DNA from 3 places in the Bradyrhizobium sp. SMVTL-02 genome. Region 3 is predicted to be linked to each of the others. Evidence: predicted binding sites of a transcription regulator. Region 3 holds the regulator's gene; each other region holds the start of a gene.
What was found. Region 3 encodes HrcA, which represses chaperone genes, less so after heat shock. Its sites were predicted from a motif close to GTTAGCACTCNCNNNNNGNGAGTGCTAAC; they were not measured.
Positions count from the first base shown of each region.

Region 1: ACNJYB_RS06180 (co-chaperone GroES) is a predicted target of HrcA. The motif match lies at 2,637-2,665, and genes of this name have one in related genera.
Region 2: ACNJYB_RS24820 (co-chaperone GroES) is a predicted target of HrcA. The motif match lies at 2,384-2,412, and genes of this name have one in related genera.

Region 1 covers NZ_CP182469.1:1,278,149-1,282,811, reverse strand. Annotated here, with positions in the region: gene ACNJYB_RS06190 (cytochrome P450) at 1-394, opposite strand, end outside; gene ACNJYB_RS06185 (hypothetical protein) at 575-727, opposite strand; gene ACNJYB_RS06180 (co-chaperone GroES) at 2,710-3,024, shown strand; gene groL (chaperonin GroEL) at 3,116-4,663, shown strand, end outside.
Region 2 covers NZ_CP182469.1:5,210,299-5,214,961, forward strand. Annotated here, with positions in the region: gene ACNJYB_RS24805 (NupC/NupG family nucleoside CNT transporter) at 1-763, shown strand, start outside; gene ACNJYB_RS24810 (cupin domain-containing protein) at 901-1,428, opposite strand; gene ACNJYB_RS24815 (usg protein) at 1,768-2,055, opposite strand; gene ACNJYB_RS24820 (co-chaperone GroES) at 2,455-2,769, shown strand; gene groL (chaperonin GroEL) at 2,818-4,458, shown strand; gene ACNJYB_RS24830 (GIY-YIG nuclease family protein) at 4,600-4,663, shown strand, end outside.
Region 3 covers NZ_CP182469.1:319,949-324,611, forward strand. Annotated here, with positions in the region: gene rdgB (RdgB/HAM1 family non-canonical purine NTP pyrophosphatase) at 1-510, opposite strand, end outside; gene rph (ribonuclease PH) at 522-1,235, opposite strand; gene hrcA (heat-inducible transcriptional repressor HrcA) at 1,418-2,506, shown strand; gene grpE (nucleotide exchange factor GrpE) at 2,603-3,220, shown strand; gene pncA (bifunctional nicotinamidase/pyrazinamidase) at 3,352-4,074, opposite strand; gene ACNJYB_RS01510 (hypothetical protein) at 4,159-4,663, opposite strand, start outside.

The DNA.
Region 1 (4,663 bases), 960 kb from region 3:
AGCGTTTGATCTCATGTGAGATCTCGATCGTGCTCTGATCTGCAACGAATGGCGCAACACGCTCTTGAAAGCCAGCCGCGCTCTGAGTTAGCTCAGCTAGAATTGTATCGCACGGCTTCACTTGACGAGCGGAAATCGCTTTCAATTTCAACAGTGGGAATGCCGACGGAGCATATGCATACACAATGTTTCTGTAGTGGTGCTCGCTGATATCGTAACAATCAGTGTCTTCGTAAAAGCGCTGAACCAATTCAGGAGAGTTGAAAACGAAGATCTGGCGGCCGCCCGTTTCGTACCTGTAGAGATCGGTGTGGCTTATTCCCAACATAAACGCAGCAAAGTCTACCCGATCCTGTATATTGGGGAGATCCAGTTTGTCGTAAAGGACGGTCAATTCCCACCCAACTCATTCATTCTAGCGATGCAATGAGCAACCGCAGTTGCCAGCTCCTATCAACGGCTAAAGCAGCGACGCTTCCTCGCCCTGCCGTCAAGGGGCAGGGCGAGGTCAGCGGTACCGCACTTTCGGCCCTGCATAGCCGGGCAGTCGTGCGCCCGATTTCGTCAGCGCCCCTTACGCGCTTTTTGCCGCAGCTTTTGCATCCTGCGGCATGGCCCCAAAACCGCCGCGGCTCGAAGAGCCACGAACTTCTTTCGTTTTGGTCTGCTCTTGACTTGGCATCGGCGCTTTCTCTCCGTAAGCCCAAGCTCCTGTCGTGCTGCTCATGCTCAGCTCCTTCCAACTGGCCTCGATTGGCCTACTGTGAGAGGGAGCAAGGGGCATGCCAGCGTCCCTCGCGAACTCTCAGCACCTCATCGCGCTTCGGAAGGGTTCGAGAAGGCGCAACAGCACGCAACTGTTTTGGATCTCACACAGTTGTGCCCCACTGTCAGACGTCGAACAAAGATCGAGCGGCCGACGCCGTCGCATCTTGCCGTATAGACGACAAGGACCAGAACTATATTCGTTGCGGCCCGGATTTTGCTCCGACCCGAGAACTCGGGCTAAAGAGCTCGGTCGAGACCTTAGATCAGAAGAGGGCTCCGGCATGAGACGCAACCGCGTTTGGGAAGAGATGGCCCGATCGCCGGGCCAGTCTGCCGCGATCATTTTGATCGAGCAACATGGACGAACCCTATCCAACGAGAAGGGAACGCCTTGGAGCAGAAAGGAGGCGGCTGGCGTATTATCGGGATTAAAGATCTCGGCTTTGCGCGTTGAGCGGGTCGCACTAACGACCAAATCGGATCATTGTTGCTGATCTACTAAGGCTCCAAACCACGTCTCTCGCGTTGCCTGCAATCTTTGTCCGCGACTTGCGCTTGTTTGTCGCGACTGTCAGGTTTTCTTTCTGCGCGTGGTCAAGATATCCGAGGGGCTCGACAGCATACAACCTGACGCCGCGGCCGATTCAACCCTCATGCGTGCCATCCTGGTGTGAGATAGTTGCAGTAGCTGCATGATCCGATTGTTTGCTACCTTCAAAGCCGCATCACTGGCCTCCCAGGGTGATGCGGGGGCGGACTCGGCGTATTTCCGATCCAGTCGTCGGTGCCGCCCCTCACTTTACTCTTTGCGACCGGTCTAAAGAAAATGTTGTGAAACGGGCACGGTTTCCTTTCGTTGCCTCCCCGAGGCGGATCTAGTCGCAATCGTAGGACGCGAGACGATGCGTATACGATCATCAGCATCTTGAAGAAAAGTGGATGAAGCGCGATTGAGCTTTGCGTGAGCGCTGGCTCGTCTTGATCCGTTCCGCCGCGCGGCTCGGCCGAGGCACGAACCGTGGCACGGGACGTGCGAGTCCGTTTTACCGGGATTCTGCATGACCCTTCGGAATCCGGCATGACGTCGCCAGTGATCATTTCGCGAGCGCCATTGCCGTTATGCTAAGGCGCAGCGCACGGCTGTGCATGTAAAATGCCGCCATTGATAAGCATTCCGATGAGCGGGACTGCTCCTAGTCCGCCACGATTCCCTTCATCAGCAGAGGCGGCCAGAACGGCTGGATGGTCTAACCTTATGCAATGCTAGAAAGCATTGCTCGGGTGAGCGACCGTCCAATCGTCGGTTTGCCTTCTGTGGCTGATGCCTGTGTTCGAATCCGCGCGTTTCGTTCAGCTCCGAAGAGAGCGCCACCGGCGCGCCTGGCCGATCTCATCAGCTACCGTCAACTGCCAAGATTAGTGATTGAGCAAGATGAATAAGCGCGCTTATGAATGAGGGGCATCAGCGAACCTGTTCACGCTCTTTCGCTGTTGCGGACATGGCGGTAACTCGAAGAAAATCCGGACCGCCCACTGAAGCAAGCCACGGCAAGCTCCTGTTACCCAGCGCGCTCATCAGCGCTCGCGTCTGCATCGGCCGGAGCCGGCTTTCGAGCAGTCAATGAGACCAAGTTGAATGGCATTAGATGACTAAGAATCTCGAGGCCATCAATCTTTTGGGGATTCGTCCTGGCCAAGAGCATCCGCCGCGACATCGTGCAGGCCTCGGCCGAGCAGCTACACTGCGCTAATAGCGGGCGGACCAGTTAGCGACGCTAATGATTCAGATAGATACGCTTCTGAGTGCTGATTTTTTGCTGGAAGCCCTTGCTCCCGTAAAAACCCCATCCTATTTCAGCTGCGCCTGCGCTAGCACTCGCTGGCACAGACTGCTAACAACGTTGAAATCCTCAACTCCTGCAAATGTTTTAGGAGGACTGCATGCACTTCCGTCCGCTTCATGATCGCGTCGTCGTCAAGCGCATCGACGCAGAAGAGAAGACCGCTGGCGGCATCATCATTCCCGATACGGCCAAGGAAAAGCCCTCGCAGGGCGAAGTGATCGCCGTTGGCCCCGGCGGCCGCGACGAGAGCGGCAAGCTGATCCCGATCGACATCCAAGTCGGCGACCGCGTGTTGTTCGGCAAGTGGTCGGGCACCGAGGTCAAGATCGACGGCCAGGAGCTGTTGATCATGAAAGAGAGCGACGTCATGGGCGTACTCACCGACCTGTCGGCCAAGAAGAAGGTCGCTTAATCCAACCGCTCGCACCGCTCACCCCTGAGGAGCGCCTGCCGGGCGCCTCGCCAAGGGTGAGATGAGACCAAGACAACTCAGGGAAACCAATATGTCATCCAAAGAAGTGAAATTCGGCGTTGACGCCCGCGACCGCATGCTGCGCGGCGTCGACATCCTCGCCAATGCCGTGAACGTCACGCTCGGCCCGAAGGGTCGGAACGTCGTCCTCGATAAGTCGTTCGGCGCTCCCCGCATCACCAAGGACGGGGTCACCGTCGCCAAGGAGATCGAGCTCGACGACAAGTTCGAGAACATGGGCGCCCAGATGGTGCGCGAAGTCGCCTCCAAGTCCGCTGACGCGGCCGGCGACGGCACCACCACCGCGACCGTGCTCGCGGCTGCGATCGTCCGTGAAGGCGCCAAGGCGGTTGCCGCCGGCATGAACCCGATGGACCTCAAGCGCGGTATCGATCTCGCCGTCGACGCCGTCGTCGCTGACCTCCAGAAGAACTCCAAGAAGGTCACCTCGAACGAGGAGATCGCCCAGGTCGCCACGATTTCGGCTAACGGCGACGCGGAGATCGGCAAATTCCTTGCCGACGCCATGAAGAAGGTCGGCAACGAGGGTGTCATCACCGTCGAGGAAGCCAAGTCGCTCGAGACCGAGCTCGATGTCGTCGAGGGCATGCAGTTCGATCGCGGCTACATCTCGCCCTACTTCGTCACCAACGCCGAGAAGATGCGCGTTGAAATGGACGACGCCTACATCCTCATCAACGAGAAGAAGCTCTCCTCGCTGAACGAGCTTCTGCCGCTGCTCGAGGCCGTGGTGCAGAGCGGCAAGCCGCTGATCATCGTCGCTGAGGACGTCGAAGGCGAAGCACTCGCGACCCTGGTTGTGAACCGCCTGCGCGGCGGCCTGAAGGTCGCGGCCGTCAAGGCTCCGGGCTTCGGCGATCGCCGCAAGGCCATGCTGCAGGACATCGCGATCCTGACCGGCGGCCAGGCGATCTCGGAAGATCTCGGCATCAAGCTCGAGAACGTCACGCTCAACATGCTCGGCCGCGCCAAGAAGGTGATAATCGACAAGGAGAACACCACGATCGTCAACGGCGCCGGCAAGAAGGCCGACATCGAGGCGCGCGTGGCCCAGATCAAGGCGCAGATCGAGGAGACCACCTCGGAGTACGACCGTGAGAAGCTGCAGGAGCGTCTCGCCAAGCTCGCGGGCGGCGTCGCGGTGATCCGCGTCGGCGGCGCGACCGAGGTCGAGGTGAAGGAGCGCAAGGATCGCGTTGATGACGCGATGCATGCGACCCGCGCGGCGGTCGAGGAAGGCATTCTGCCGGGCGGCGGCGTCGCCCTGCTCCGTGCCACCGAGCAGCTTAAGAACCTTCGCACCAAGAATGACGACCAGAAGACCGGCGTCGAGATCGTGCGCAAGGCGCTGTCCTGGCCGGCCCGCCAGATCGTGATCAACGCCGGTGAAGACGGCTCGGTGATCGTCGGCAAGATTCTCGAGAGGGATCAGTACGCCTACGGCTTCGACTCACAGGCCGGCGAGTACGGTAACCTGGTGTCGAAGGGCATCATCGACCCGACCAAGGTCGTGCGCGCCGCGATCCAGAACGCCTCCTCCGTGGCGGCGCTGCTGATC
Region 2 (4,663 bases), 3.5 Mb from region 3:
GCGGCCGTATCTTTCGCAAATGTCCCGCAGCGAATTGTTCCTGGTCATGACCGGCGGCATGGCCGGCATCGCCGGAACGGTGCTGGTGCTCTATGCGACGCTGCTGGCTCCGCTCATCCCCGACGCCGCAGCCCATTTCGTCATCGCCTCGGTGCTGGGCGCACCGGCGGCGATCCTCGTCAGCCTGATCATGGTGCCGGAAACCTCCGACAAGCGCACCGGCGGCGCGCTGGACGATCCGGAGATGGAGGTCGCCAACACGATGGACGCGATCGTGAAGGGCACGAGCGCAGGGATCGAGCTGCTGATCAACATCGTCGCGATGCTGCTGGTGCTGGTGGCGCTGGTCTATCTCGTCAACGCCATTCTCGGCCTGTTGCCAAACATCGGGGGCGCCGCGATCTCGCTGCAGCGCCTGCTTGGCCTCGTCATGGCGCCGGTGTGCTGGCTGATGGGGTTGCCGTGGGACCAGGCGGTGACGGCCGGAAGCCTGATGGGCACCAAGACCGTGCTCAACGAGCTGATCGCCTATGTCGACTTCTCGAAGCTGCCGCCCGATGCGCTCGACCCGCGCTCGCGCCTGATCATGCTCTACGCGATGTGCGGCTTCGCCAATTTCGCCAGTCTCGGCATCATGATCGGCGGCCTGGGAGTGATGGCGCCGGAGCGGCGCGAGGAGATCAACGCGCTGGGACTCAAGTCGATCGTATCGGGGACGCTGACCACGTGCTTGATCGGGGCAGTGGTGGGGGTGTTGAGTTAGCTCTGTCCACCCATCATTGCGAGCGAAGCGAAGCGATCCAGAAATGCGTCTACGGAGTTAGTCTGGATTGCTTCGTCGCAAGGGCTCCTCGCAATGACGAGCGAGAGACCTGGGCGCCCCCTCCGACACCTACGCCTCTAAGCCTTCAGCTCCACCGTCTTGAATTCCGCCGGCAGGATCACCTCCAGCAATTCGACATCGTCCGAATAATCCAGGATCATGTGCTTGATCTTTGGCGGCTGGGTCCAGGCGCTGCCTTGCTTCATCAAGGTCTCGCCCTGCCCATCCATGTAGGTTTTCACCCAGCCCTTGAGCACATAGACCATCTGGAATTCGACGTCGTGGAAATGCAGCTTTGAGACCTCTGCCGGATCGCAGGGGCCTTGCAGGCGGATCACATGCGCCTGCGCGAGGCCATGGGTCGCATCGGCGATGCCGAGGTCGCGGTATTTTGCGTAGGCGCGCAAGCCGTCGGCCTTGAAGTCTTGTTCGCGGTGATGGCTGATCGCGATGCGCTGCTTCCGACGTGCGGGCCTCTTCGGTGCGGTGGTGCGCGCCTTTGCCTTCACCGCCTTGCGCGCCGAGGACCGCGCCGCGGCCCTGGCGCCGCTCCGCTTCTTCACCGCGGTCTTGGTTGCGGGTCTTGATGCCTTTTGCCTGGCCATTGTCTGCCTCCCTGATCCGGGCCGCGCCCGCCGGACGGGTGCAACCCGACGGCAGACTAGCCAGTCCTGGACCAGGCAGCAATTGCGGGCTCGGGCCAGCAGACGCGATGGAGCCGACCGCTCGTAGCTTGTCCGAAGCTGTCGTGGCGAACGGCCGTCGTCTCGTATCCGTTCCCCCGCCGACTTAATCTCCCGCATGATGAGCCAGGAGTAGCAGCGTGTTCGTGGGGTGGGGAAAGCGAAGCGTGCCCGCCATATCGGATGCGATCGCGGAGCAATGGCAAGCCCGGCGCGCGCGAGGAGCGCGCCTTTGCCCACCCGACGAGACCACGCCTTAAATCAATTTAGCCGGAACACGCCGTCGACGGCGCGCAGCTCGGCCGGCTTGATCAGCTTGGAATGCGCCACGGTGACCGAATGGAGCGGACCGTCGAGCTTTTCCTGCCAGAAGGCCAGGAAATCCGTCAGCGCCGGGAATTTTGGAAACATGTCGTAGTTCTGCCAGACATAGGTCTGGAGCAGCGAGGGATGATCCGGCATCCGGTAGAGAATTTGTGCCGTCGTCAGCCCGTAGCCCAGCATCTGTTTCCGGAAGTCTTCGGAAACACCCCCAACGCGCAGTCCCATGCCAAACCTCCTTTGCAGGAGCGCATACAGGGGGTGGCTTGATCCATGCCCCGGGAGCCACCCGGAATCGATGCGCTCACATGAGAGAAATGTGACGCAAACTGACAACCCAGCTCAAGCCCAAAAGTTTAACAAGCTGTTGAAGTTCAATGCGTTAGCAGCAGACATGTCTCCGTGCTAATACGGTCTCCCAAGGGGGCCTCGAAGAGGCCTCCAGGCTGGTTAACGATGGAAAAGAGATTCTGGCAGTCCCCGCTTCCGGGTGCTGATTTTTCTGCTAGAAGCCCTTGCCCCCGCAAAAATCCTGTCCTATTTCAACCTCGCTCGTGCTAGCACTCGCGGGCATCGATTGCTAACAATCCAAAATCCTCAACTCGTGCAAATGTTTAGGAGGACTGCATGAAATTCCGTCCGCTTCACGACCGCGTCGTGGTCAAGCGCATCGACGCAGAAGAGAAGACCGCAGGCGGCATCATCATTCCCGACACTGCCAAGGAAAAGCCCTCCCAGGGCGAAGTCGTCGCCGTTGGCCCGGGTGGCCGCGACGAAGCTGGCAAGCTGATCCCGATCGACCTCAAGGTCGGCGACCGCGTGCTGTTCGGCAAGTGGTCCGGCACCGAGGTCAAGATCGACGGCCAGGACCTGTTGATCATGAAGGAGAGCGACGTGATGGGCGTTCTCGAGGTCAACGAGTCCAAGAAGAAGGCGGCTTAAGAGCCCCTCTCCTCCCTCCAGTCAAACATTATCCAAGGAAAATTCCAGATGGCAGCCAAAGAAGTCAAATTCTCGGTTGAAGCGCGCGACAAGATGCTGCGCGGCGTCGACATCCTCGCCAATGCGGTGAAGGTCACGCTCGGTCCGAAGGGCCGCAACGTCGTGCTCGACAAGTCGTTCGGCGCGCCCCGCATCACCAAGGACGGCGTCACTGTCGCCAAGGAGATCGAGCTCGAGGACAAGTTCGAGAACATGGGCGCGCAGATGGTGCGCGAAGTCGCCTCCAAGTCCGCTGACGCGGCCGGCGACGGCACCACCACCGCGACCGTACTCGCGGCCGCGATCGTGAAGGAAGGCGCCAAGTCGGTCGCCGCCGGCATGAACCCGATGGACCTCAAGCGCGGTATCGACCTCGCGGTCGAAGCCGTGGTTGCTGACCTCGAGAAGAACTCGAAGAAGGTCACCTCGAACGACGAGATCGCCCAGGTCGGCACCATCTCGGCGAACGGCGATGCCGAGATCGGCAAGTTCCTCTCCGACGCCATGAAGAAGGTCGGCAACGAGGGTGTCATCACCGTCGAGGAAGCCAAGTCGCTCGAGACCGAGCTCGACGTCGTGGAGGGCATGCAGTTCGACCGCGGCTACATCTCGCCCTACTTCGTCACCAACGCCGACAAGATGCGCGTTGAGATGGACGACGCCTACATCCTCATCAACGAGAAGAAGCTCTCCTCGCTGAACGAGCTGCTGCCGCTGCTCGAGGCGGTGGTGCAGACCGGCAAGCCGCTGGTCATCGTCGCCGAGGACGTCGAAGGCGAAGCGCTCGCGACCCTGGTCGTGAACCGTCTGCGCGGCGGCCTGAAGGTCGCGGCCGTCAAGGCTCCGGGCTTCGGCGATCGCCGCAAGGCCATGCTGCAGGACATCGCGATCCTGACCGGCGGCCAGGCGATCTCGGAAGATCTCGGCATCAAGCTCGAGAACGTGACGCTCAACATGCTCGGTCGCGCCAAGAAGGTGATGATCGACAAGGAGAACACCACGATCGTCAACGGCGCCGGCAAGAAGGCCGACATCGAGGCGCGCGTGGCCCAGATCAAGGCGCAGATCGAGGAGACCACCTCGGACTACGACCGTGAGAAGCTCCAGGAGCGTCTCGCCAAGCTCGCCGGCGGCGTCGCGGTGATCCGCGTCGGCGGCGCGACCGAGGTCGAGGTGAAGGAGCGCAAGGATCGCGTTGATGACGCGATGCATGCGACCCGCGCGGCCGTCGAGGAAGGCATCGTCCCGGGCGGCGGCGTCGCCCTGCTCCGTGCTTCCGAGCAGCTCAAGGGCCTGCGCACCAAGAACGACGACCAGAAGACCGGCGTCGAGATCGTGCGCAAGGCGCTGTCGGCGCCCGCTCGCCAGATCGCGATCAACGCCGGTGAAGACGGCTCGGTGATCGTCGGCAAGATCCTGGAGAACAAGGCCTACAATTACGGCTTCGACTCCCAGACCGGCGAATATGCCGACCTCGTCAAGAAGGGCATCATCGACCCGACCAAGGTGGTCCGCACCGCGATCCAGAACGCTGCCTCGGTGGCCGCGCTCCTGATCACCACGGAAGCCATGGTCGCCGAGCTGCCCAAGAAGGGCGGCGCCGGCCCGGCGATGCCCCCGGGCGGCGGCATGGGCGGCATGGACTTCTAAGGTCCGGCTACCTCGAGGACTACGAAACCCCGGCAGCGATGCCGGGGTTTTTGTTTTGAGCGATACACGCCAAAGTAGTGCAATTGGTCATTCCGGGGCGCGACGAAGTCGCGAGCCCGGAATCCATTTCACTACTTGCACATGGCCTATTACGTCTATCTCCTTGCCAGCAAGAAATACGGTACGCTCTACATCGGCGTGACGA
Region 3 (4,663 bases):
GCCATCGGGCAGGAACATCGGATCGTAGCCGAAGCCGGCAGTGCCGCGCGGCGGCCACACCAGCGTGCCGTCGACCCGGGCCTCGACCTCCTCGAGATGATCGTCCGGCCACGCCACGCAGAGCGCGGAGACGAAATGCGCCGTTCGGCGGTCGGGCGTGGTCGCGCCGCGTTCCTGCAACAGCCGCTCGATCTGGGCCATCGCCGCGTTGAAATCCTTGGTCGGGCCGGCCCAGCGCGCGCTGTAGATGCCGGGCGCGCCGTCGAGCGCGTCGACGACGATACCGGAATCATCGGCGAACGCGGGAAGCTTCGTCGCCTTCGCCGCCGCGATCGCCTTGATCGCGGCGTTACTGCCGAAGTCGTTGCCGGTTTCCGCGGGCTCGTCCAGGCCGAGCTCACCGGCCGACACCGCCTCGATCCCGTACGGCGCAAGCAACTCCTCCATCTCGGCGAGCTTGCCGGGATTGTGGGTGGCGATGACGAGCTTTCCGGTGATTCGGCGGTGCATGGGCCTATTGACTACGCGACAGCCAGTTTCTGCAAGTCCACGAGACGCGCGACGCCCTTGCGCGCCAGCGCCATCAACGCCAGGAACTCGGTTTCCGTGAACGGCTCGCGTTCCGCGGTGCCCTGCACCTCGATGATGCGGCCGTCGCCGGTCATGACGAAATTGGCGTCGGTCTCGGCCTCGGAATCCTCGGCATAATCGAGGTCGAGCACCGGCGTGCCGTTGTAGATGCCGCAGGAGATCGCGGCGACGTTGTCGCGCAGCACGTTGGCCTTGATCATGTTGCGCGCCTTCATCCAGTTGATGCAATCGGCGAGTGCGACCCAGGCGCCGGTGATCGAGGCCGTGCGGGTGCCGCCGTCGGCCTGGAGCACGTCGCAATCGACCGTGATCTGGCGCTCGCCGAGCGCTTCGAGATCGACGATGGTGCGAAGCGAGCGGCCGATCAGGCGCTGGATCTCGACGGTGCGGCCGCTCTGCTTGCCGGCCGAGGCCTCGCGGCGGGTGCGCTCGGAGGTCGCGCGCGGCAGCATGCCGTATTCGGCGGTGACCCAGCCGCGGCCCTGGCCCTTCAGCCACGGCGGCAGGCGGTCTTCCAGCGTGGCGGTGACCAGCACATGGGTGTCGCCGAATTTCACCAGGCACGAGCCTTCCGCATATTTGACCACGCCGCGCTCCAGCGTCACGGGGCGCAATTCGTCGGGCGCACGGCGGCTTGGCCGCATGGGAAATCCTCCAAAACTTTCGGAAAAGGGCTGTTCGCGGTGCTTGTAGGTGGGGTCAGGGTGAGCGGCAAGGGGGAAGATCAGCGCTTAATCGCCCCCGGTTTTCCACCCCGCAAACGCCACGCTTGTCAGAACCGTCCCGGATGGACAAATTATGAGCATCTGAGAGGAGTTAACCGTCTGTGGCCCATCACGATCCGATCCATCTGATCGCGCCGCGCGCAGGCCTCGCCCAGCTCAACGAGCGTTCCCGCGACATCTTTCGTCAAATTGTCGAAAGCTATCTCGCAACCGGCGAGCCGGTCGGCTCGCGCAACATTTCCCGCCTGATCGCCACGCCGCTGTCGCCGGCCTCGGTCCGTAACGTCATGGCGGACCTGGAACAGCTCGGCCTGATCTATGCCCCGCACACCTCGGCGGGCCGGCTGCCGACGGAACTCGGGCTGCGCTTCTTCGTCGACGCCCTGATGCAGGTCGGCGATCTCACCGAGGCCGAACGGCAGTCGATCCAGAGCCAGCTTGCCACGGTCGGCCAGGCCCAGTCGGTCGAGGCGGCACTGGACCAGGCGCTGACGCGGCTGTCGGGCCTGACCCGTGCGGCAGCGGTGGTGCTGACCCCGAAATCCAATGCGCGGCTCAAGCACATCGAATTCGTCCGGCTGGAACCGGAAAAGGCGCTGGTGATCCTGGTCGGCGAGGACGGCCAGGTCGAAAACCGCGTGCTGACGCTGCCGCCCGGAGTTCCATCGTCCGCGATCACCGAAGCCGGCAATTTCCTCAATGCGCGGATTCGCGGGCGGACCCTGGCCGAGGCGCGGCTCGAGCTCGAAACCGCGCTCGGGCAAGCCCGCGCCGAGCTCGATCAATTGACGCAGAAAGTGATCTCGGCCGGCATCGCCAGCTGGTCCGGCGGCGAGAACGAGGACCGCCAGCTGATCGTCCGCGGCCACGCCAATCTGCTGGAAGATCTGCACGCGCTGGAGGATCTGGAGCGCGTGCGCCTGCTGTTCGACGATCTCGAGACCAAGCGCGGCGTCATCGACCTCTTGGGCCGGGCCGAGACCGCGGAGGGCGTGCGCATCTTCATCGGTTCCGAGAACAAGCTGTTTTCCTTGTCCGGCTCCTCCACGATCATCTCGCCCTATCGGGATGCCGCCGGCCACATCGTCGGTGTTTTGGGCGTGATCGGGCCGACGCGGCTGAATTACGCCCGCGTGATCCCGACCGTCGACTACGCCGCCCGCATCGTCAGCCGCCTCCTGGGGGGCTGACCGGCGTTTGCGCCGATCACGGGCGCTTGATTTTCGGACGCTTAGGCACGATATCCGGGCCAACAATCCCTGGAAACGAGTTCGAGATCAGAGCCGATGACCGAGCAAGACCGGCAACCCGAAGACACGACTGCAGCGACCGGCGAGCCCGTGGTGTCAAAACCCTACATCATGCCCGACGATCCCGAGCCCGGCTCGGTGGAGACATTGCAGAAGGAAGCAGCCGAGGCGCGCGATCGCATGCTGCGGACGCTGGCCGAGATGGAGAATTTGCGCAAGCGCACCACGAAGGAGGTCGCTGACGCCCGTCTTTATGGCATCACCGGCTTTGCCCGCGACGTGCTCGACATCGCCGACAATCTCCAGCGCGCGCTCGATGCCGTTCCGGCCGAAGCGCGTGCTGCGGCCGATCCCGGGCTGACCTCGCTGATCGAGGGCGTCGAGCTCACCGAGCGCTCGCTGCTCAACGCGCTGGAAAAGCACGGCGTGAAGAAGTTCGATCCCTTGGGCCAGAAATTCGACCCGAACTTCCAGCAGGCGATGTTCGAAGTGCCCGATGCGTCGGTGCCGTCGGGCACCGTCGTGCAGGTCGTGCAGGCCGGCTACACCATCGGCGAGCGCGTGCTGCGCCCGGCGCTGGTCGGTGTCGCCAAGGGCGGCGCGAAGCCTGCGCCCGCGGCGAACAACAACGAGTCGAGCGGCGCGACGAACTGAGTCTTAGAACCCTCCCTCGTGGTGAGGAGCCGCGCCCTTGCGCGGCGCCTCGAACCATGAAGGGCAAGATGTTACGGCGGGGCCCTTCATCCTTCGAGGCGCGCGCGAAGGAGCGCGCTCCTCAGCGCCGCCTACGCACTCACCGCGATATCCGCGGACTGAATCCGCTTCACGCCGGCCTTGGCCATGTCGGCCCAGGCCTTTGCCAGCGAGCCCTGGGTGTCGATGCCGCGGCAGGCGTCTTCCACCACATAGACCTCGAAGCCCGCCTTGCGTGCGTCCAGCGCGGTCCAGGCGACGCAGAAATCCGTCGCAAGGCCAGCGACGAACACGCGCTTGATCTTGCGGCCCTTCAGGTAGCCGGCGAGGCCCGTCGAGGTCTTGCCGTCGGCTTCGAGGAACGCTGAATAGCTGTCGACGTCCTTGTGAAACCCCTTGCGGATGATGAGCTCGGCATGCGGGATCGACAGGTCCTTCGACAGCGCGGCGCCATCGGTGCCCTGCACGCAATGATCCGGCCACAGCACCTGCTTGCCGTAGGGCAGGTCGATGGTCTCGAACGGCTTCTTGCCGGAATGCACCGACGCAAACGACACGTGGCCGGGCGTGTGCCAGTCCTGCGTCATCACCACGTTCGCAAACGCTTTGGCCATCTTGTTGATGACGGGCACCACCTGTTCGCCTTCCTTCACCGCAAGGCTGCCGCCGGGCAGGAAACAGTTTTGCACGTCGATCACGAGCAGCGCGGACGCATCGTCCGGCTTGATCGATGCCGCTGCAAACGGCGCGGTTGGCGCGAGGGTCGCCAGCGCCGTCGTTCCAAGCATTGCCAAGATTTGTCGCCGATCCAGCATCATTCGTCTCCCGCCGGGATGATCCAACCGGGGAAGTATACGAACAGAAGCCCGAAAATGCAGCCGGGTTTGGTGAGGCTTGGGCTACCCCTTCGGCTGGATCCCGTCGCGCACGGCGCGGAAGCGGGTGAAGGCGGCTTGCCACTGGTCGCGCGGGGCGCTGGCGATGATGCGCAGCGAGGCGCCGCCGCTCGAGAAGCGGATCCACTGCACCACGGTCACCGGCGTCTTGTCCTTGCCGCTGACGCCGTCAATCCGGGTCTCGAAGCCCTGCTGGCCGTTGATGCGGATCGGCTCCGACATGGTGACGCGGGATTCGCGCACGCCGGGGATCTGGAGCGCGGCCTCCTGGGCGAAGCGGGCGCGATCGTCGGCGGCTTGCGGGGTCGCGCCGATCAGGCCGAGGATCATGAACGGCTTCGACTCATAGCCTGCGCTCTCGTTGCCGTCGGCGAGGATGATGCTGGAGCCCGGCGCCAGCGTGCGGATGTCCTTGAAGTCGGCGAGATCGGTGATCTTGAACGGTATCAAGGCGATCTGCTCCTCGGTCGAGACCTGCTTGCGGGTGGTGGCGCTCGCGAACATCTGC